Regions from separate parts of the Cobetia sp. 1CM21F genome, predicted to be linked through region 2. Evidence: predicted binding sites of a transcription regulator. Region 2 holds the regulator's gene; each other region holds the start of a gene.
What was found. Region 2 encodes LexA, which represses DNA repair genes until DNA is damaged. Its sites were predicted from a motif close to TACTGTNTANNTANACAGTA; they were not measured.

Region 1 (4,171 bases), on a different contig from region 2:
GGCGCCGGCCTTTGCCGAGGTCGAGCGTCTGGTGGAAGAATCCCAAGCCGATTGCATCGTGCTGGCGCGCTACATGCAGATCATTCCGCCGAGTCTGTGTGAGCGCTATGCCGGTCGTCTGATCAACATCCACCACAGCTTCCTGCCTTCCTTCGTGGGCGCCAAGCCGTATCACCAGGCCTTCGGGCGTGGGGTCAAGCTGATCGGGGCGACCTGCCATTACGTGACCGAAGAACTGGATGCCGGCCCGATCATCGAGCAGGACATCCACCGCGTCACTCACTGTCATACCGCCGAGGAACTGGTGCGCATCGGCCGTGATGTCGAGCAGAAAGTGCTGGCGCGCGGCCTGCGCTGGCACCTGCAGGATCGCGTGCTGATCCACGGCAACAAGACCATCGTCTTCGCCTGAGCCCCGCTTGCTCAGCGCATGAGTCTGTCATCGACCTGAGGTCGTGACGAAGAAGCCGGTACCTGTTTCAGGTGCCGGCTTTGTTGTTTTCGGGATGGGGGGGCGCGCCTGGCGCGAGCTAGAACAATCCCAGCTGCTGGGCGTCCTCGCGGGCCTTGAGGCGCACCCCGACGCCCAGCAGGCGGACAGGGCGATGGCCGCGTTGCCAGGCTTGCTCCATCAGCAGGGCGAAGCTGTTGGCGCTCGGCAGCGTGGTGGTCGAGGCGGGGAGCAGGCTTTCCAGCGTGGTGCTCTCGAAGTTGCTGAAGCGGATCTTGACGAACTGCTTGGCCAGCACCGGCTGGTCATGGCGGGCGTGACGGCTGGTCAGGCGTTCGAGCAGGGCGGGCAGGCGCTCGAGGCAGGCCGGCAGGTCGGGCAGGTCGTGATCGAAGGTGTGCTCGACACTGATCGACTTGCGCTCGCGCTCGACACGCACCGGTCGCTCATCGATGCCGTGTGCCAGCTCGTGCAGGCGGGTGCCGAACTTGCCGAAGTGCTCGGCCAGGGTCGTCAACGGCGTGGTGCGCATGTCCTCGCAGGTGGTGATGCCCAGGCGTGTCAGACGCGCCAGCGTCGCGGGGCCGACTCCGTGCAGCTTGCCGACGGGCAGCTGGCGGATGAAGGCGTCGCTGGTCTCGGGCGTGATCACTGTCAGGCCGTCGGGCTTTTCCCAGTCACTGGCGATCTTGGCCAGAAACTTGTTGGCGGCCACGCCAAGGGAAAGCGTGATGCCGGTGCGCTTGAGCGCCTCTTCCTTCAACCAGCGCGCCATCCAGGTGGCGCTGCCCTGAAAGTCAGTCACGGCGCTGACATCCAGATAGGCCTCATCCAGCGAGAGGGGCTCCACCAGGGGCGTCAGCTCATGGAAGAGTGACTGGATCTCGGCGGAAACGGCCCGGTAACGCTCGAAGTCCGGTGGCACCAGAATCAGCTGTGGGCACAGGCGCAGCGCGCGGGCAGTCGACATCGCCGAGCGTACGCCGAAGGCGCGCGCGGGATAGTTGCAGGTGGCGATGACACCGCGTTGCTCGGTGCGGCCACCGATGGCGATGGGCACCTCGCGCCACTCGGGATGGCGGAGCATCTCGACGGCGGCATAGAAGCAATCGCAGTCGGCGTGGAGGATCTTGCGCATGCGCGCATCATGCTAAAAGACTGGATGGCTGTCCAGTAGCTGTGCCCATTCATTGCGCCTGAGCCGGCTGCGCAACGACAACGCCCGACAGTGAGGAGAGTCCTCTCTGCCGGGCGTTGGCATGTCTGGCATCTCGCTTGGGCGCGAGACTGATGCTCAGCGGATTACAGCGTCATCGCGGCCACCCAGCCGAACACGATCAGCGGGATGTTGTAGTGGATGAAGGTCGGCACCACGCTGTCCCAGATGTGGTCGTGCTGCTGATCGACATTCAGGCCGGCCGTCGGGCCGAGGGTCGAGTCAGAGGCCGGTGAACCGGCATCCCCCAGCGCGGCGGCGGTGCCGATCAGCGCGACGGTAGCCAGCGGCGAGAAGCCGAATTGCAGCGCCAGCGGCACGTAGATGGCGGCAATGATCGGAATGGTCGAGAAGCTGGAGCCGATGCCGAGGGTGATGAACAGACCGACCATCAGCATGACCAGCGCGGCCAGCGGCTTGTTGTCACCGATGATGTGGAAGGAGGCGTCGACCAGGGTCTGGATGTCGCCGGTGGCCTTCATCACGGAAGCGAAACCTGCCGCCGAGATCATGATGAAGCCGATCAGCGCCATCATGCGCATGCCGGACGTGAAGAGGTCATCCGCTTCGTTCCACTTGAACAGGCCACCCAGCGAGAGGATGGCGAAGCCGACCAGGCCGCCGAGAATCATCGAGCCGGAATACAGCTGAATGCCGAGGGCGGCGATGATGGCAACGCCTGCCATGATCAGGCCGCTCTTGGACGGCGTGTGCATGGGCGTGTGGTGCGGTACGTTGCTGGACTTGATCTCGCGGGTCGCGTAGTCACGCGGCTTGCGGTAGGAGACGAACAGCGCCGTCAGCAGGCCGAGGAACATGCCGCCGACCGGAATCGCCATCGCCATCGGCACCATGCCGCGGGTCACGTCGAGACCGAGCGACTGGCCGGCCTCATTGATGTTGGCCAGCAGGATGTCGTTGAGGAAGATGGAGCCGAAACCGACCGGCAGCAGCATGTAGGGCGCGGTCAGGCCGAAGGTCAGTGCACAGGCCACGGCACGACGATCCAGGCGCAGGCGGTTCATGGCGACCAGCAGCGGCGGAATCAGGATCGGGATGAAGGCGATGTGGACCGGAATCAGGTTCTGGGAGGAAATCGCGACCAGGGTCACGCTGCCCAGCAGGCCGTACTTGATGGCTGTCTGGCGGCGTGGCGTGCTTTCGCCATTGAGCAGGCCGATCAGGCGTGCGGCGAGCAGGTCCGGCAATCCGGAGCGAGACAGGGCGACGGCGAAGGCACCGAGGGTGGCGTAGGCCAGCGCGACCTTGGCGCCGCCACCGACACCGTCATTGAAGGCGCCGAGCGTGTCGGTCAGAGACAGACCGCTGAACAGACCGCCGACCAGGGCGCCGGCGACCAGCGCGAAGACGACCGAGACGCGAGCCAACGACAGGCCGACCATGACCAGGACGGCCAGAATTACCGCATTCATGCGAGTACCTCTATGTGGGGTTGTGCCAGCTTTGGGAGTGTTGCGGACAGAGCGGGCGAACTGTGGGTGCGTGGCCACCCGATCCCGGGGCAATGCCTCGCATGACGTGTACATTCGTGACGAATGCCTTGCTGTCGCAGTGTTCCTGCGGCTTCCTCCTGAATGCCGTCAAAAACGGCGCATTATCTTACCAGAAGGGCAACGCAAGCTGAATGGCCGATGAACGTGGGCGCTGCCAAATGGCACAAGTTGGCGTGCCATGACGGCTTTTTGTAGAATGCCACGCTGCCCGGCGGCTGCAGTCGCAGGCGTTATTCAACAGGAGTGCGCATGCTGGAGCTGGAAAATGCCCGCGTCATCGGCATGGGAAATGATCGGCGTGTCTATCAGGACCCGAACGACCCCCATCGCTGCATCAAGGTCCCGCGTTACCCTGACAAGGGCAGCCGCCAGAATGAACGCGAGCAACGCTATTTCGAGGGCCTGGTCAGACGTGGCATGCGCGACTGGTCCTATGTGCCTGCCTACCACGGCAGTGTCGCCACCGCCGAGGGGCTCGGGCTGGTCTTCGATCTGATTCTCGACAGTGACGGCTCCACGTCACGCCGACTGCGCGAGGTGCATCTCGAGACCCCCGAGCGCCTGAGCACCGAGGTGCTGGTGAGCGAGCTGGCCAATCTCTATCGCTATCTCGAGAAACGCTGGTTGATTCCGTCTGATCTCAATGATCGCAATATCGTGGTCCAGTTCAGCGACGACCAGCCGCCCAGATTGTGGCTGATCGACGGTATCTCGAATCCTGACTTCATTCCGCTGGCGACCAGTGTCGCCTGGCTGGCGCGGCGCAAGGTCGCGCGTCGTTATCGTCACTTCCTCAAGAAGCTGGTCAAGGGCGGTCAGCTCTCGCCAAAGGATTATCAGGCACTCGAAGCCCGTCTGTGGGGGTGAATGTCTCTGATGGTGATAGCTTTCGATACTGGTGGCGCTCGAGAGTGGCTGCCCCTGATGGTGCTTGTCGCTGATGGCAATCGCCTTTGATGAACATCGCCAGGGGCAGTCGTGTTGTGTATC
Region 2 (4,171 bases):
ATGAGGTCGAGGAAGGTCAGTTCCGCATCAAGGGCTACGATGGCCCGGTGATCGAGTGCGACAAGTGCGGCTCCGACATGCAGCTCAAGACCGGGCGTTTCGGCAAGTACTTCGGCTGCACCAACGAGAATTGCAAGAACACCCGCAAGCTGCTCAAGTCCGGTGAAGTGGCGCCGCCGAAGATGGACCCGATTCCGATGCCGGAACTTGCCTGCGTCAAGGTCGAGGACCACTACGTGCTGCGCGATGGCGCCAGTGGCCTGTTCCTGGCGGCCAGTCAGTTCCCCAAGAATCGCGAGACGCGTCCGCCGCTGGTCAAGGAGCTCAAGGCGCATGCCGACGAGCTGCCGGAGAAGTATCACTTCATTCTCGAGGCCCCGGATCAGGACCCGGACGGACGTCCGGCGCAGATTCGCTTCTCGCGCAAGGTCAAGGCTCAGTACGTCATGACCGATGAGGAAGGCAAGGCGACCGGTTGGAAGGCCACCTACGACAACGGCCGCTGGGTCGTCGAGGACAAGCGCAAGGGAGCCAAGAGCTGATGAGCCAGCGTGCCCGTACCAATCAGCTGCTGTATCAGGCCGAGTTGCTGCTGGCCCAGTCAGCAGCCTCTGGCGACGATGAGCATGCCGTGGCGCGTCGCATGGCCGGTGAAGAGGGCGCGCTCGCCCTGCTGGAGCTGGCGCTGGCGTCATTGCTGGAAGAATGTGCCGTGACGGCGCGCTGGCCGCAGGGTAGCTGGCGCGAGCGCCTGGCGTCGCCGCCGACGCCCATCGCCGAGGTCGAGCAGCTGCGCAGCCTGCTGGAGCGCCCCGACAGCTGGTTGTCTGAGCTGGTCGCGGATGTGACCCGCCTGCATGAAGAGGGCGGCGTCGCTCGCCGCGAGGAATCGCGTTCGCGTGGTGATGGTCTGATCATCGCGGCAGCCTCGAGCGCCTCGCTGGCCGAGCGTCTCAGCGCCGCCATCACGGCATTCAAGGCGCTGCTGCCGCAGCTGCGCGAGTCGAGTGTCGAGTGGTAGGTCAAGGCGTTGATCTGGTGCTGCACGCTGGTGATGACTGGCGCATGGCAATCGGGTGACGTTTCGCCTTCACGGGTGCTAGACTGATCGCATTGTGGCAAGCCCTGCATTCTCCGGTACGACCATGGCTCTGGCTGTGGTCGTACTTTTTTCTGCGTCGCTGATGGCAACACGGTGCCGGGCTTGCCAGCCGTCGCGCTGACGATTACAACGACGCCGGTATCTCGCGAGATGCCGTGCAGGAGGAATGACGTGTCCGATCCCGCCGTACTTGAAATTGTGCAAATGGAAGATGGTGAAGTGATTCTGCGCGCCGCGGAAAGCGAAGGTGAGCCGCTGCTCAGCATTCGCATTTCGGACGAGGCCGCTGATCTGCTGCGTGACAATCGTTTCGAGGTCGCGCGTGAGATGATCGACCACGCCATCACCCGGACTCGCCTCTGGGATGGCGAAGAAGACGAGGACGAGCAGTCAGAAGGCATCGTGCACTGATTCATCGCTCGCGCTTCGCGCACAAAAAAACCCGCCTTGAGGCGGGTTTTTTTGTGCAATGCGTGCGGCTTTTCTGTTGCTCAGAGCTTTGCGAGAAGAGCGCCGCTGGTCAAGGTCTCAGTGCAGGCCACCATCGCGGATGACGCCCACCCCGAGACCCTCGATCTCCAGGCTGTCCGTGCGCAGGTCGACCTTGATCGGCGAGAAGTCCTCGTTCTCGGCTTCCAGCCACACGTAATGCCCGTCACGGCGGAAGCGCTTGACGGTGACCTCATCCCCCAGACGTGCCACCACGATCTGGCCGTCACGCACGCTGCTGGTGCGGTGCACGGCCAGCAGGTCACCTTCCAGAATCCCCACGTCCTTCATCGACACGCCGCGTACACGCAGCAGGTAGTCGGCAGCCGGCGAGAAGTAGTCGCTCGGTAGCGGACAATGACGGTCGATATGCTCGCTGGCAAGAATCGGGCTGCCGGCGGCCACTTCCCCGATCACCGGCAGGCCATCGTTGGCGCTGTCGTCGACGTCAGCCAGCGACGGCACGCGAATGCCGCGTGAGGTGCCCGGCACCATCTCGATGGCGCCCTTGCGCTTGAGGGCACGCAGATGCTCCTCGGCGGCATTCGGTGAGCGGAAGCCCAGCGCTTGGGCGATTTCGGCCCGCGTCGGCGGGTAGCCAGAGGACTTGATGGTCTTGATGATGAAGTCGAAGACATCCTGCTGGCGCGGAGTAAGCGGCTGGGTCATGGCATTGCCTTTGGCCTGGGCGGCATCTTGAGCTGACGGCACGGGGTGTGCATCCATACAACTGTCATTGTATCCAGTCATGGCGGTCATGCAAGGCATCGTGGCTTGCGTGGTGGCCTCAAAGGGCAGGTAGTCGACGGGATATCGCTGTCTGGCGACTTTTCCTGCCGATATCCGAGGCATTCTTTCTTGAAGGGAATGTCTGGAAGTGAATGTCTGGAGGTGAATGTCTGGAGATGAATGTCTGGAAATGAACCCGGCCTGGCTCTGGCGGGGTGGTCAGTCACCGAGCATGACGAGCCCTTGAATCGGGATGGTCAGCGCTGAGGGAATATCAGGCTTGGCTAAACCTCTGGCGTTTGAAACGCGAGAGAATTGTCAGTCATGGCATGGCGCGCTAGAATCAAAGTGTTTCAAACGAATGTTCGCCGATGGTAGTGCTCACGGGTGTCATGATCGAACGCGCCTTGCGGTGAACCTGCACCACCTCATGAGAGAGTCGCCGCGCGGGGCTTGCGCCGTGACCTACGACTCCAGTCCTTTTCTACCTGACAAGGGTTCCGCCCATGGCCCAGACTGATACCGTTACCCGCATCCTCGATACTGCCGAGGTGCTGTTCGCCGAGCGCGGCTTCGCCGAGACCTCACTGCGTAACATCACCAGCAAGGCCAAGGTCAATCTGGCGGCGGTGAACTACCACTTCGGCTCCAAGAAATCGCTGATCCAGGCGGTCTTCGCACGCTATCTCGATCCGTTCAGTGAGCGTTTCCACGCGGCACTCGACAGCGTCGAGCAGCAATACGCCGGGCGCCAGGTGCCGCTGGAGGTCCTGCTGGAGGTGATGGCGCGTACCGTGCTGGAGGTGCCGGCCGAGCGCAATAGCCTGCGTACCTTCATGCGCCTGCTCGGGCTTGCCTATACCCAGGGTCAGGGCCACATGCGGCGCTATATCCGCGAGCATTACGGCACGGTCTTCAGCCGCTTCGCCGAGCTTCTGAAGCTGGCGACGCCTGATCTGCCGGACAACGAGCGCTTCTGGCGTCTGCACTTCATGCTCGGCAGCGTGATATTCACCTTCTCGGGCCTGGATGCGCTGCGCGATATCGAGGAGGCCGAGTACGGCCATCACACCACGGTGCGCGAGCTGATCCAGCACATGCGGCCGGTGGTGGTCGCGGCGATGGCAGCGCCGTTGCCGGCCACGCTCGGAGATGGTGAGGCGGTCACCCAGGCGGCCAGCTGATGGCCTGCTGGGTAGCGGTGGATCTCTCGCGCCAGAGCCTTGAGATACGCAATGACGCGCCGAGTGGCAGTCGTGATGCGCCGCCCCCCGCGGCTGACCCTGACGCGCTGGTGCATGCCTGCGCGATCTCCAGCGGCCTCAACGGTATCGGCGAGCTCGACGGCAGCGGTTGCACGCCAACCGGCTGGCATGTGATTCGTGCCGCCATCGGGGCGGGCAATCCGCGTGGCGCCGTCTATCGCGGCCGGCGCTTCACGGGCGAGGTGTTCACGCCCGAGCTTGCCTTAGAGCATCCTGAGCGTGACTGGATCCTGACGCGCATTCTGTGGCTCAGCGGCCGCGAGCCCGGCGTCAATCGTGGTCGCAATGCCCGCGGCGAGCGGGTCGATAGCCTGCGCCGCTACATCTATTTTCATGGCACGCCCAGCACGGAGCCCATGGGGGTAGCGGCGTCCCACGGCTGCATTCGCTTGCGTGATGACGACCTGCTGCGACTCTTTGCCGAGGCTGTGCCCGGCACCCCGGTGCTGCTGCATGCCTGAAGGCGTTGGTGCCCGAGTCTGATACCCTCCATGAGCTGTCACCGGAACCTGGGTGACAGCCCCTTGCCGGGGCGCAGCTGGCCGCGACTGTTCGATAGGGGTTCAGTCGGCTAGAATTGCGCCTT
Region 3 (4,171 bases), 770 kb from region 2:
GGTCTGCGTGAAGGCGCCCAGTTCGCCTTCCCGTCCTGATCCATCGCCTTCGCTTTCTGACCCATCACGAACGCGGATCATCGCCTGATGACAACTGCGCCGGACAGCCCTGCTGTCCGGCGCTTTCGTGTGCTCATCATGCAGGGTCATGCCGGCAGTCAGCCCCTGCCCCTTGCAGTGGCCAGAAACGGCTCCACATAGTCAGGACATCTCATCACGAGAATCCCGACCACACCGGCGGTCAGCACCGTCACAAGGAGCCAAGATGATCTGGGTAATCGCCACCGTTACCGCCAAGGAAGGCCACGTTCAGGATGTCTTCAATGAACTCTGCGCCGTCGCGCCCACCGTGCGCGAGGAAGATGGCTGCCACGCCTACCACCCGTGCCTGGACTCCGAACGCGCCGCCGACAAGGACAACGACCCACGCCCCGATACCATCACGGTGGTGGAAGCCTGGGAGTCCCACGATGCGCTGCAGGCCCACCGTGAGACCGAACACATGCAGCGCTTCCGCGACAACGCCGGTGACTGGATCGCCGATGGCGATATTCGCATCCTGAGCCCGGCGGGCTGATAGCCAGAACAGCATTGGGAAAGACCCAAAAAAGCCCGGCCTCCCGGAGGCCGGGCTTTTTTATCGGGTTTGCTGTCATGACGGCATATCATTTACCGCTGCAATCCCGGTTTCACTCCTGCGGCTGATCCTCGGACAACTGCATGATCATGCGTGTCGTCAGGTAAAGGCGTGGCACGACGCTATCGACCAGCACGAACTCCTGATCGCTGTGGTAGCCGCCGCCGACGAGACCCAGGGATTCGAGCACTGCCGGTTTATCGGAATCTGCATGATAGGCGTAGGCTGCATCGGTGCCGCCACCGATCTCGACCGCTTGCAGTGTCTGCCCCAACTCCTGATAGATCTTCTGGGCCTGCTCGGCCAGCTGCTGACTCTGCGGATTGTCAGGCAGCGGCGGACGCCCCTTCTCGAGGTGGAACTCCACTTCGGTATCATCGATCAACTGGTTCTTCGTGATGGCCTGCGCTTCTTCCAGGACACGCTGATACTCGCTGCTATCGAAGTAGCGCATATCACCTTCCGCCCTGGCATGCTCCGGAATCACGTTGCGTTTGACGCCGCCCTCGACGATCGTCCAGTTGAGCGTCGTCTCCTTGTCCGCATCATCAAGCTCATTCAACTGCAGCAGCTGATGAGACAGCTCCATGATGGCGTTGCGCCCTTCCTCTGGTGCGCCACCGGCATGGGAGGCACGGCCCTTCACCTCGAGAAACGCATAGTTGATGCCCTTGGTGACGACGGTGACGGCATCGACTCCCGGGTCAGCGAAGGTAGGCTCGAATACCAGCACGGCATCCTGATCTGCCGATAGCTCATGAATCAGGTCATGCGAGCCCGGCGAGCCCTTCTCCTCATCAGGATTGAAGACAACCGTCACCTGGCCATAGTCATCAAACCCGAGCGACTTCAGCGCCTCGAGACTGTGCAGAATAACGGCTGCGCCACCCTTGGCATCGCCCACGCCCGGGCCATAGGCACGCCCATCCTCGATACGGAAGGCACGCTCCGTGGCGGCGCCTTCATCGAAGACGGTGTCGTAGTGAATCATCAACATGATCTTGCGACTGCCATCTCCCTGCAGGCGACCGACAATCGTATTGCCGCCATAGGTCTTGGCAGGGTGCGTTTCCACCTGTGCGCCAAGCGCTTCGAGATGCTGGGTCAGCATTGCCTCAACGTCATTCAAGCCTTCACGGTAGTCCGTTCCCGAATCCACGTTGACCAGTGTTTCCAGCGTCTCCAGCAGAGGCGCTCGCTGTTGCTCGACGGCATCCTGCACATCCTGATAGTCCGCCGCTTGCGCACCGACACTGCACATACCGTATGCCAAACCCACCGCCAACATCGGAAGCCGCATTTTCCACCTCTAATATTGTTATATAAGGAATAACGAAGGTAAGGCGGATATCAGGCAAACGCAAACGCGAGGCCTACCGGGAAATTTTTTCCGCTAGCAGCTTTACCTGCCGTCCACCATTGAACACAGGTGCACCTCATCTGATCTGCGTCTCGTGAATGTGCAGCACTCGCAGGGATTATCGGTTGCCTGAGGGCTTCTCAGCGCCGATACTGTATATGAATACAGTATCGAAAGGAGACCCCACCCATGACCGTATCTGCCGCTCAACCGTCCCACGCCTCGCTGGCTCGCCCTCATCCAGCGCCGGAGCCCTGTGCGCTGCCGCACCCTCACATCACGGGGCGCGCTGGCATTTCCGGCTTCCCCTCGCCGGCCGAGGATTACGCGGGGCGCACGCTGGACCTCAACGAGCGGCTGATCAAGCGTCCGGCAGCGACCTTCTTCATGACGGTGGCGGGTGACAGCATGGAAGGCTTCGGCATCTATGAGGGCGACACCCTGGTGGTAGACCGCTCCATCGATGCCCGCCCCGGGCATATCGTGGTGGCACTGGTCGAGGGTGAGGTGGTGGTCAAGCGTTATGAGCTGATCGGTCAGCGCCCCTATCTGAGCTCCGGCAATGCTCTGTATCCGCCGGTCGCGATCTTCGACCTCGAATGCCAGGTCTGGGGGGTGGTGCGTTCCGTCATCCACGAATACGCGGTATGAATACGCCGATGATCGGACTGGTCGACTGCAACAACTTCTACGCCAGCTGCGAGCGAGTGTTCGACCCGCGCCTGGAGGGCCGCCCTGTCGGCGTGATGTCCAATAATGACGGCTGCGTGATCGCGCGCTCCAACGAACTCAAGGCGCTGGGCGTGGAGATGGGCACCCCCGCCTTCCAGCTACAGCCACTCGTCCGTGAGGGGCGCATCCACCTGCTCTCCTCCAACTATGAGTTGTATGGCGACATGTCGGCGCGCGTGCGTGAGGTGCTGGAGGAATATTCCGCCGGGGTCGAGCCCTACTCCATCGATGAGATGTTCGTGCTTTTCGATGGCTTTGATCGCAACTCGATGCTGACGTTGAGCCGCACCCTGCACCGCAATGTCCGCAAGTTCACCGGCATTCCCGTATGTGTCGGGGTCGCGCCGACTCGAACGCTGGCCAAGCTGGCCAATCGCGCTGCCAAGAAGCGTCCGGAATTCGGCGGTGTCTGCGTGCTGGAACCTGATGAAGTCGGCACCCAGCGCCTGCTGGCCGACACGCCACTGGGCGATGTCTGGGGCGTGGGCCGACGACTGGTCGAACGCCTGGCACTGCAAGGCCTGCACACTGCCTGGGACCTGCGCTGCGCCGACCCGCGCGCCATCGGCCAGCGGTACTCCGTGGTACTGGAACGCACCGCACGCGAACTGCAAGGCACGCCCTGCTTCGAGATGAATGATGCCGATGACGCCCGCCAGCGCATCATGACCTCGCGCTCCTTCGGGCGCATGACCGGTGACTTGAATGAACTCAGGGACGCCATCCGCCAGCATGCCCAGCGCGGCGCCGAGAAGCTGCGCCATCAAGGCAGCCTGACACGCGCCGTGCTGGTCTTCCTCAAGAGCAATCGCCACCGACCCGACCTGCCGCAATACTCACCCAGCACCATCGTCGAACTGCCCGCCCCCACCAATGACAGCCGCGAGATACTCGCCGCCGCGCAACAGGCGCTGGAGCATATCTACCTGCGCGGCTATCGCTTCATGAAGGCTGGCGTGATGCTACTCGATCTCATCGACCAGCCACGCGAGCAACTCTCGCTGCTCGACGACGAAGCGGATATCGCCAGGCGTGAACGCAGTCAGCAGCTGATGGCGACACTGGACGCCATGAATCAGAAGATGGGCCGCGGCACCGTGCGCCTGGGCGTCGCACGCCCCGACGCCGCCTGGCAACTGCGCTGCGCCCACCGCAGCGCCCGCTACACCACCAACTGGCAGGAATTGAAGCGGTTGCGTTAGTGGGCTTGGCCGAAAGCTCTGAGCGCAATTTCGACCGCCACAACCATCAGCAATACAATCCCTTTCCTCGGCGCTCATACCGCAGAAGGCATGAAGGGAGTGAATGCGTAGATATCGCGCGCAACCTGATCGGATTGTTGCACCCACAGCAAAGGTGTTTTACTCCAGCGCCGCTTTATCAATGACTTGCGAACGCTCATGCTGTGCGCCATTGCTGAAAAGCCAACAGTTGTGGAGTAC

Region 1: a site for LexA is predicted at 1,608-1,627, ahead of dinB (DNA polymerase IV). Genes of this name have one in related genera too.
Region 3: a site for LexA is predicted at 2,148-2,167, ahead of umuD (translesion error-prone DNA polymerase V autoproteolytic subunit). Genes of this name have one in related genera too.

The regions. Positions count from the first base shown of each region.
Region 1 covers NZ_JALNTQ010000001.1:500,087-504,257, forward strand. Annotated here, with positions in the region: gene purU (formyltetrahydrofolate deformylase) at 1-412, shown strand, start outside; gene dinB (DNA polymerase IV) at 531-1,589, opposite strand; gene MSG32_RS02090 (Na+/H+ antiporter family protein) at 1,754-3,100, opposite strand; gene MSG32_RS02095 (YrbL family protein) at 3,431-4,048, shown strand.
Region 2 covers NZ_JALNTQ010000002.1:1,014,553-1,018,723, reverse strand. Annotated here, with positions in the region: gene topA (type I DNA topoisomerase) at 1-542, shown strand, start outside; gene MSG32_RS10025 (DUF6586 family protein) at 542-1,021, shown strand; gene MSG32_RS10020 (hypothetical protein) at 1,274-1,513, shown strand; gene lexA (transcriptional repressor LexA) at 1,631-2,260, opposite strand; gene MSG32_RS10010 (TetR/AcrR family transcriptional regulator) at 2,827-3,504, shown strand; gene MSG32_RS10005 (L,D-transpeptidase) at 3,504-4,046, shown strand.
Region 3 covers NZ_JALNTQ010000002.1:246,866-251,036, forward strand. Annotated here, with positions in the region: gene MSG32_RS06675 (CoA-acylating methylmalonate-semialdehyde dehydrogenase) at 1-39, shown strand, start outside; gene MSG32_RS06680 (putative quinol monooxygenase) at 266-577, shown strand; gene MSG32_RS06685 (glutamate carboxypeptidase) at 690-1,925, opposite strand; gene umuD (translesion error-prone DNA polymerase V autoproteolytic subunit) at 2,187-2,648, shown strand; gene MSG32_RS06695 (Y-family DNA polymerase) at 2,657-3,931, shown strand.